Regions from separate parts of the Massilia sp. LXY-6 genome, predicted to be linked through region 2. Evidence: riboswitches for the same ligand, from Rfam matches in the RefSeq annotation. Region 2 holds a riboswitch; the other holds the start of a gene.
The links. A riboswitch is a leader RNA that binds a small molecule or an ion and turns the genes downstream of it on or off. The one in region 2 is predicted to bind cobalamin.
Positions count from the first base shown of each region.

Region 1: another riboswitch for cobalamin. It lies ahead of ACI48D_RS25805 (TonB-dependent receptor plug domain-containing protein); the one in region 2 lies ahead of ACI48D_RS19525 (TonB-dependent receptor).

Region 1 is NZ_JBKFGF010000090.1:694-5,424, forward strand. It holds gene cobT (nicotinate-nucleotide--dimethylbenzimidazole phosphoribosyltransferase) at 1-826, shown strand, start outside; gene ACI48D_RS25795 (adenosylcobinamide-GDP ribazoletransferase) at 834-1,613, shown strand; gene ACI48D_RS25800 (histidine phosphatase family protein) at 1,617-2,186, shown strand; cobalamin riboswitch at 2,181-2,411, shown strand; gene ACI48D_RS25805 (TonB-dependent receptor plug domain-containing protein) at 2,484-4,334, shown strand; gene ACI48D_RS25810 (FecCD family ABC transporter permease) at 4,352-4,731, shown strand, end outside.
Region 2 is NZ_JBKFGF010000046.1:38,653-43,383, forward strand. It holds gene ACI48D_RS19515 (hypothetical protein) at 62-391, opposite strand; gene ACI48D_RS19520 (thiol:disulfide interchange protein DsbA/DsbL) at 388-1,050, opposite strand; gene ACI48D_RS19525 (TonB-dependent receptor) at 1,221-3,179, opposite strand; cobalamin riboswitch at 3,266-3,504, opposite strand; gene ACI48D_RS19530 (M1 family metallopeptidase) at 3,630-4,731, shown strand, end outside.

The DNA of each region.
Region 1 (4,731 bases), on a different contig from region 2:
CTCCGCGTTTCCGCAGGACGTGACCTGGCAGATGGTCGAGAACTTCCTCGCCAATGGCGCTGCCATCAATGTGTTCGCCCGTCAGAACGGTGCCGCGCTGCATATCGTCGATGCGGGCGTCAACCACGACTTCGGTCCGCGTGCCGGCCTCGTCGATCGTAAGGTCGCCCGCGGCACCCGTAACTTCGCGCTCGAACCGGCGATGACGGCCCGGCAGTGTGCCACCGCGCTGGAACATGGCGCCGCCCTGGCCGCGGACTTGCCGGGCAACGTGGTCGGTTTCGGCGAGATGGGCATCGGGAACACGACCGCCGCCGCGGCGCTGATGCACAAGCTGGCCGGCATTTCCGTCGCCGACTGCGTGGGCGCCGGCACCGGCCTGTCGCCGCAGGGCGTGCTGCGCAAGCAGCAGGTGATCGAAGCCGCGGTCGAGCGCCACGCCGGCGTGACCGATCCGCTCGACGTGCTCGCCACCTTCGGCGGTTTCGAGATCGCAATGATGGCCGGCGCCATGCTGCAGGCCGCCGCGCTGCGCAAGACCCTGCTGATCGACGGCTTTATCGTCACCTCCGCCCTGCTGGTCGCCTGCCGCCTGGCGCCCGCGATCCTCGACTACTGCGTGTTTGCCCACTGCTCGGACGAAGCCGGCCACCGCCGCATGCTCGAGCAACTCGATGCGAGACCTCTGCTGCAGCTGGGCATGCGCCTCGGCGAGGGCACCGGCGCTGCACTCGCGCTGCCGCTGCTGCATGCGGCCGTCAACTTCCTGAACGAGATGGCGACCTTCTCTTCCGCTAGCGTCAGCGAAAAGTCCGTCGGCGAATAAGAACAAGATGCAGCAAGTCCGCCTCTTCTTCATCGCACTGCAGTTCTTCACGCGCCTGCCGATTCCGACCTGGGTGGGCTTCGAGGCCAGCTGGCTGCAGCATGCCTCGCGCTACTTCCCGCTGGTCGGCTGCGTGGTCGGGGCGATCGCCGCTGCCGTCTACTTCGCGGCCGCGCTCGTACTGCCGGCGCCGGTGGCCGCCGTGCTGTCGACCGCCGCCTCGATCTACCTGACCGGCGCCTTCCATGAAGACGGCTTCGCCGACGCCTGCGATGGCCTGGGCGGGGGCGTGACGCCTGAGCGCGCGCTCGAGATCATGAAAGACTCGCGTGTCGGCGCCTATGGTGCGATCGGCATCGCCTGCATGCTGGCGGCCAAGCTGTCGGCACTGGCGATGCTGCCCCCGCGCCTGGCCGTCGGTGCGCTGTTCCTGGCCCATCCGTTGTCGCGCCTGGCCGCGGCCTCGCTCATCTGGAAACTGGACTACGTACGCGGCGAAGGCAAGGCCAAGCCGCTCGCCCAGCAGATGACGGGAACCGAATTCGCGATTGCGGCCGTGACGGCGCTGTTGCCGGTACCGATCCTGCTCGCCGTCGGCTGGATTGCGCCCGATGCCGTGCTGGCTGCGCTGCTGGCCGCCCTGCTGGCCGCGGTCTGGCTCGGCCGCAAGCTGGAACAGCGCCTCGGCGGCTATACGGGCGACTGCCTGGGCGCGGTGCAGCAGGTGGCCGAGGTGCTCGTCTACGTGTGCGTACTGGCCACGCTGGGCCATGGCGCCTGGTCCTGAGCAGTGAAGCTCTACCTGGTCCGCCATCCGCAGCCCGAGATCGGCCAGGGCCTGTGCTACGGCGCCACCGACGTGCCGGTCACTGAACCCGAACTCGCGCGCGCGCATGCACGCCTGCACGCGGCCGGTCTGCCGGGCGATCTTCCGGTCTATGCCAGCCCGCTTCAACGTTGCTCCCGCCTCGCCCGGCGCCTGACCCCGGCCCCGCCGACACTCGATGCGCGCCTGGCCGAGATGGATTTCGGCCGCTGGGAAATGCAAGCTTGGGATGCGATTCCGCGCCATGAAGTCGACGCCTGGGCCGCCGACCTGCTCCGCTACCGCCCCGGCGGCGGCGAATGCGTGCTCGACGTGGCGCGCCGCGTCGCCGCCTTCATTGATGACCTGCGCGCTGACTTGAGCAATGAGCTGCGCCAGGCCGGCCATGCGGAAGCGCTGCTCATCTGCCATGCCGGCACCATCCGCCTCCTCGGCGCCATGCGCGGCGGCCTGCCCCTCGAAGAAGCCGCGTTGAATGCCGCCAGTACGCCGCATCGCATCGGCTACGGCGAAATGGTCGTGCTGGAAGTATAATATCCACGTTTTGGTGCTCGCGCCTGTGTTCTCAGGCGCAGTTAAACGGGAAACACGAAGCTCTTCGAACGAGCCAACGTGTGCTGCCCCCGCAACGGTAAGCAAGTACCGCATCGCGTCATCGCCGATGCGGCAACCGTCTTTTCATACCACTGTGCGCAAGCATGGGAAGGTCAGACGGCCACACTTGCCAGCCCGGATACCGGCCAAAAGGTGGGAGCGACGGCTTGCCGGCGCTTCCGTTCAATCTGGCCTACGGGGACGTCGGCCGGTTGTCTACGAGAGAAAAACATCGTCATGCGCTTTCCCGTTTCACGGCATGCGGCCGCGCCGCTGCTCGCCTTTACCCTTGCTTCGCCTTCGATTTCCGCCCTGGCCGATCCCGCCATCGAGTCCGTGGTCGTCACCGCTGCCCGCACGCCCCAGCGCGCCGACGAAGTGATCCCCGATACAACCGTCATCGGCAGCGAAGAGATCGCGCGCGCCGGCGCCGGCTCGGTCGCCGACCTGCTGCGCCGCCAGCGCGGCATCGAGATCGCCCGCAATGGCGGTCCGGGCGCCAGCACCAGCGTCTACCTGCGCGGCGCCAACAGCAACCAGATCGTGGTCCTGATCGACGGCGTGCGTATCGGCTCCTCGACCACCGGCGCGGCCAGCTGGAATGCGATCCCGCTCTCGACCATCGACCATATCGAGATCGTCTACGGTCCGCTCAGCTCACTGTACGGTGCCGACGCGATCGGCGGCGTGGTGCAGATCTTCACGAAGAAGAGTGCGGGCAAACCGGCCTTCAGCGCCGGCGCTGGCGCCGGCAGCTACGGTACCAGCGCATACGACGCCGGCGTGCACGGCGCCACCGGCGGCGATCACAGCGTCAGCTATGCATTGAGCGGCGCGCATGAAGAGGCAAGCGGTTTCTCGGCCACCCGCCCTGGCGCGTTCGGCTACAACCCGGACGACGACGGCTACACCCGTAACAGTGTGAACGGACGCCTGACCGTGCAGCTCGCGCCGGGCATTGACGTGGGCGCACAATTCCTGAAGAGCCGCCTGCGCGCACAGTACGACAGCGGCGCCTCCAGCTACGACACGCATAACGAGCAGGACATCGACAGCTATGCCGTGTTCCTGAACGGCCGCATCCTCCCCAACTGGCGCAGCAGCCTGCAGGCCGCCCGCTCGAACGACAAACTGGGCAGCTTCACCAGCACGGCGGCCAGCGGCACCAGCCAGATCGACACGCGCCAGGACGAACTCACCTGGCAGAACACCATCGACCTCGGCAGCGACACCCTGCAGGTCCTGTTCGGCCACCGCAAGGAACAGGTGCTGTCCAGTTCCAGCGCTGCCTTGAACCGTTCGCGCGTCACCAACTCGGTGGCCGCGGCGTACGATCTGCGGCGCGGCAGCCACCTGCTCGACCTCAGCCTGCGCAACGACCATTCCATCTACGGCGCCAAAACCACCGGCGCGGCCGGCTATGGCTACGAATTCAGCAGGGATCTGCGCGCCACCGCCAGCGTCGGTACCAGCTTCCGCGCCCCGACCTACAACGAGCTGTACTACCCGGGCTACGGCCTGGTCACGAACAAGCCGGAACAGGGGCGCAATGCCGAGGTGGGCATCCGCTACCGGATCGCCGGCGCCGAGCTGCAGGCGAATTACTACCGCAACCGCCTGACCGACATGATCGTGACCGTCAATCCCTGCCCGAGCCGCACCGGCAGCTGCGCCTACAACGTCAACCATGCCCTGCTCGAGGGCTTGACGATGTCGGCCGACACCCATGTCCGCGACCTCGACCTGCGCGCCAGCGTCGACCTGCAGGATCCGCGCGACGAGTCCACCGGCAAGCAGCTGGCCCGCCGTTCGCGCCGCCATGCCAGCCTCGCCGCCGACTACACCGTCGACCGCCTCGGCCTGGGCGCCGAACTGCAGGCGTCAAGCAGCCGCTTCGACGATGCGGCGAATGCCAACCGCCTCGGTGGCTACGGCTTGCTGAACCTGTACACTACATGGCGATTCATGCCCGACTGGTCGCTGCTGCTACGCCTCGACAATACGCTCGACAAACGCCACGACCTGGCGCGCAACTACGGCACGGCCGGACGCAGCTGGTTCGCCGCGCTGCGCTATGGGACCCGTTAATTCACTCTTCATTCAGCATGCATCCAGTCCACCCAAGCGCGCGCCGGCGCGCCACCATGATCGTCGGCACGCTCCTGCTCGCCGCCCTTGCCTGCATGCTGTTCGCCGGCGTCACCGGGTCGGTCACGGTCGCGCTGCCGGAGCTGCCGCGGGCGGTCATGGAGTTGATGCGCGGCCGGCAGGATTCGCTGGCCGCCTCGCTGCTTGCGCTGCGTGCCGGACGGGCCCTGACCGCCTTCGTCACCGGCGGCGCGCTGGCGCTGGCGGGCGTCATGATGCAGGCCTTGCTGCGCAACCCGCTGGCCGACCCGTATGTGCTGGGGATCTCGGCCGGCGCCTCGGTGGGTGCCCTGTTCGCGCTGCTGATGATGTCCGCGGCGATGGTGGTCGACGGCGC
Region 2 (4,731 bases):
TTAGCATTCTTTGAGGCAAAAAAAATCCCGCCGAAGTGGCGGGATTCATGGTCCTGGAGAATCAGCGGCGGCGGGCGTCGGGTGCCTCCGGCTTGACGTGGCTGGCGCCGTACCACAGGTGTTCCCACCAGTGGTCGCGCGAGCGCACGGTCAGCAGGCAACGCCGGTCGACCTCCCCTTTGAACAAGGGGTCCGCACACTTGTTCGTCATCAGGGCATAGCGCTGGTTCTCGGCATTCACCAGGGCGAGGCAGAGCCAGAAGACCACGCCGACGAGCACCGCCACGATGGCCCAGGCCCAGTGGAGGTAATAGCTGGTGTCGTGCAAGTCCTCGTCTTCCGGCTTGGACTTGTCGTAGATCTTCAGGATCTTGCCTTCCGCATCGCTCATTTCGTTTTGGCTGCCTTTGCGACCAGTGCGTCCATCACCTGCAGGGTTGCCTGGAACAGCTGGGGTTCGTTGCTCGACTTCACCGAATTGTAGACCGTGGCCGGCGAGGTCTGGTACTTGCCGTCGATGACGATGGTCGGCGCGCCATCGACCTTGTACTCGTTCACGATTTGCGGCAGGCGGCGCAGCTTGGTCATCACGCCGAAGGAATTCCAGGCGTTCGTGAAGGTCGCACGGTCGATGCCGTTCTTCGATACCCAGTCGATGACCGTCGCATCGTCCTTCATGCGGATGCGGTCCTGGTGGATGGCCTTGAACACCTTGGCATGCATCTCGTCGACCTTGCCCAGCGCTTCCAGCGTCAGGTACAGATGGGCTTCTGGATCGTTGGGGCCGCTGAACGGCAGGTGCACGCGCTTCAGGACGATGTTGTCACCCTGCTTTTTGACCCACTGTTCGAACTGCGGTTCCAGCGCGTTGCAGTGCGGGCAGTGGTACATGAAGAACTCGATCACCTCGACCTTCTTGCCGGCAGCCTGCACCGGCTGCGGCTGAGCGAGCGTCACGTATTCGACGCCGTTCTTCGGGTCGGTCGGCGAGGCGAAGGCGGTGCTGGCGACGAGGCTGGCGGCAAGCAGGGCAAAACGCAGGGAACGCATAAGAATCCTTCTCGAATTGGTTGTGCAAACGACCGCGAGATTACCACTTTTTCGCCGGCCAGCCTTAGTCCGGGCTTATTTTTTGCACTGCTTACCGCTTGTTACACCGGGGTCAGAGCCCGAATTTGGGCAATTACCCAAATTCGGGCTCTGACCCCGGTTTGATTTACTTAAAAGTCATAGCGGGCTGACAGCTTCAGCTGGCGGCCGTCGCTCGGGTAGATGCCCGAGCGGCAGCCGAAGGCGTTGCTGAAGTAGCGGCGGTCGGCCAGGTTCAGGCCCGACGCGGCCAGCTCCCACGGCCCCAGCCTGACGGCGTAGCGCGCGTCGAAGGTTACATAGGACGGCATGCGCGCGGCGCAGGAATTGTCGAAGTCGCTGCCGTAACGCTGGCGGTCGACCCACTGCGCGCCGACATCTGCGCTCTGGCCGTTGCCCGGCAGCCAGGCCAGGCGCGCCGTGAGCACGTTCTTTGGCACCAGCACCATCTCGCGGCCGGCGTTCGGGCCGGAGGTGAAGGTGGCGTTCACGTGCTGCAGGTGGGCGGTGGCGCGCCAGGCCGGCGCCAACTGTGCCTCGGCATCGATCTCGATGCCTTCGCGGCGGGTCGGGTCGAGGTTGGTGTTGGCGAAGGCGGTCGGATCGTAGAAGATCTCGTTGTCGAGCTTGTGGCGGAACGCGCGCGCAGTCACCTTGCGCGCATCATCACCCCAGCTTGCGCCCAGCTCCAGGTCGTGCGAGGTCTGCACCTTCAGCAGGCTCAGACTGGTGCGGAAGCTGTTCTCGTCGACGTTGGCCACGCGGTAGCTCTGTCCGCCGCGCGCGCTCAGGGTCAGCTGCGGCAGCACGCGGTAGCTGCCCTGGGCTTCCCAAGCGTTCTGGGCCTGCGCCCCGTTGTCCGGCGTGCCTCCCATGATCGCGTCGACGTAGTCCTTGTCGAAGATCTCGCGGCGCGCGCCCAGCGCCACGCGGCCGTCGTGGGCCGGGTCGAAGCGCAGCTCGTCGCGCACGTAGAAGGCCTTTGATTTCTGGCTGGCGTCGGCCAGCGAGAAGCTCGATGTGGTCTTGCGCTTCCAGTCGATCACGTCGATGCCGGTGACCAGCTCGTTCAGCATGCCGGCGCCGATGTCGTGCAGCCAGCGGGCGCGCGGCGAGAACTGGTTCTGGCGGCCCTTGTACTTCATCACCGAAGCGCTCGGGCCGAAATAATAGTTCGACTCGGCGTCGCGCTCGCGGTGCGACAGCTCGGCCGCCAGGTCGACCGCGCCGAGACGGTATTCGGCGAAGGCGTTCACGCGGTCGGTGTCGAGCGAGCCGAAGTCTTTCGGGGTCCGGGTCTGGCGCGGATCGGCCTCGAACTGGGCCAGGGTCAGCGAGCCCGGCAGGCGCGCATCCTGGCGCGCGCTCTCCACGCGCACGCCGGCGCGGCCGCCCGTGTACGCGAGCTGCAGGCCGGCCGAGACGCTATTTTGCGTGAAGGCGTTGTTGGCGCGGTAGTTGGCGTTGTCCTGGCGCGCCACGGCAACGTCGGCGCTGATCGGGCCGGCCACGTGCGCCAGCTGCGCGCGCAGGTCGCGCTCCCTGAACTGGCCGGCTTCGGCGAACACCGAGCCGTGTGTGCCCGGCTGTGCATGACGGGCATCCTTGCGCGTCACGATCTGGATCACGCCGCCGGTCGCGCCCTCGCCGTACAGCACGCTGCTGCCGCCGCGCACGATCTCGATGCGCTCGACCGTGTCGATCGGAATGGTCGACAACACGGAATTGCTCAGCTCGTTCTCGTTCAGGCGGACGCCGTCGACCATGATCACCATGTTCTGGGCGCTGTTGGTGCCGAAGCCGCGCAAGTCGAGCGCGAAGTCGGGCGAGGAGTCCAGGCTCTGGCGCCCGAACACGCCGCCGATCTTGCGGATCGCCTGGTTGACGTCGTTCACGCCGGCCTGGCGGATCTCGTCGCGGGTGATGACGGTGGCGCCGATCGGCTCCAGGGATTCGGCGCTGGGAAAGCGCGAACCCGTGATCACGACGGTGGCCGGGGCGGCCTCGTCGGCATGGGCGGCAACCGGAATGGAAAACGCGGTGGCAATAGAGGTGGCGCAGGCCAGCGCAAGCGGCTTCAAGGAATTCATCGATTAATCGTGTTCGAGCAGTGTTCGAGCGTTAGGCCGGCGCGCGTCCCCGCACACCGGCTCGTCACGGAAGCGCGGCGATGCGCCCGCTTCCACCTGTCCTGGCCGGTATCCGGGCTCGCAAGACAGACCGCCCCACCTTCCTATGCGCAGTGACAGCACACAGTGGTTTTAGAGGCGGCCAGTCGCCGTGAAGGCGACGCTTGTTTACCGTTGCGGGGGCAGCACACGTTGGCGCGGTGCCGGGGGCACCTGCGCTCCGTGTTTCCCGTTTAACTGCACGCGATTGAAGCCGCGTGCGGGCACCAGAACCGGCAAATTATAAACCTATTAAGCAACATCCCTTGCCAATTTGTAGGCTTGTATGGGTTTTCTGACAGTATTTTCGCATATAGTGTGAACACAAATACAACTTAACAAAATTCAATTCCAAATTTTTGGGGGTCCTGCATGAGATTGGGTTCCACAGTACTGCGTAGGTGCGCGCTCGCCGCCCTGCTGGCGGCGGGGGTGGCGGTCACCGCCGAGCTGCTCGCCGAACCGGGCGGCGCAGCGGCCGCGTCCAGCGCGCCCGCGCCTTCCCTCGACGGCATTGCCCTGGCGGCGCCGCATGCCGCGGCGGTGAACGTGCCCAGCAGCCCGAACGCCTGGGGCGGCGCCCGCACCGGGAGCGAATCGACGCTGTCGGACCGGGTCGTCCACTACGACATCGACGCCACCCTCGACCCCGTCAAGCACACGGTGACGGGCCGCGAAAAACTCACCTGGCGCAACAGGAGCAGCGTGCCGGTGAAGAGCGTCTACCTGCACCTCTACATGAATGCCTTCGAAGGCACGGGCAGCACCTTCTTTACCGAGAAGCGCGAGCGCGGGTCCGGGTTCCGCTCCGGCGTCGACATCAAGGATGGCGAATGGGGCCACATGCTTCTACGCAGCGTGACCCAGGGCGAGGCCAGCGTGCCCTGGACTTTCGTCCACCCCGACAACGGCCCGGCCACGGACCACACCGTGGTGCGCTTCGACCTGCCGGCCGCGGTCGCGCCAGGCGCCTCGACCACCTTCGACATCGACTTCCACACCCAGCTGCCGCGGGTGATCGCGCGCACCGGTTACTTCGGTAGCTTCCACCTGGTCGGCCAGTGGTTTCCCAAGATCGGGGTACTGGAACTGCCGGGCGAACGCGGGGCCACGGCGCCGCGCTGGAACGCCCACGAAATGCACCTGAACTCCGAGTTCTACGCCGACTTCGGCAGCTTCGACGTGCGCCTGACGGTGCCGAAGGAGTACACGGTCGGCGCCACCGGCGAGCCGCAGGGAGCGCCGGTCGAGAACAAGGGCATGCTGACCCACCGCTACGTGCAGGGCGACGTCCACGACTTCGCCTGGACCGCCGACAAGCGCTCCGCCAAGCCGATGGTCGAGACCTGGACCGGCCGGAGCAGCCCGCAGGTCACCGTCACCGTGCTGTATCCCCCGGAGTATGCGGCGAGCGCGGCGCCGGCCATGAAGGCGGCCAAGGATTCGCTGAGCTACTTCTCGAACACGCTCGGCC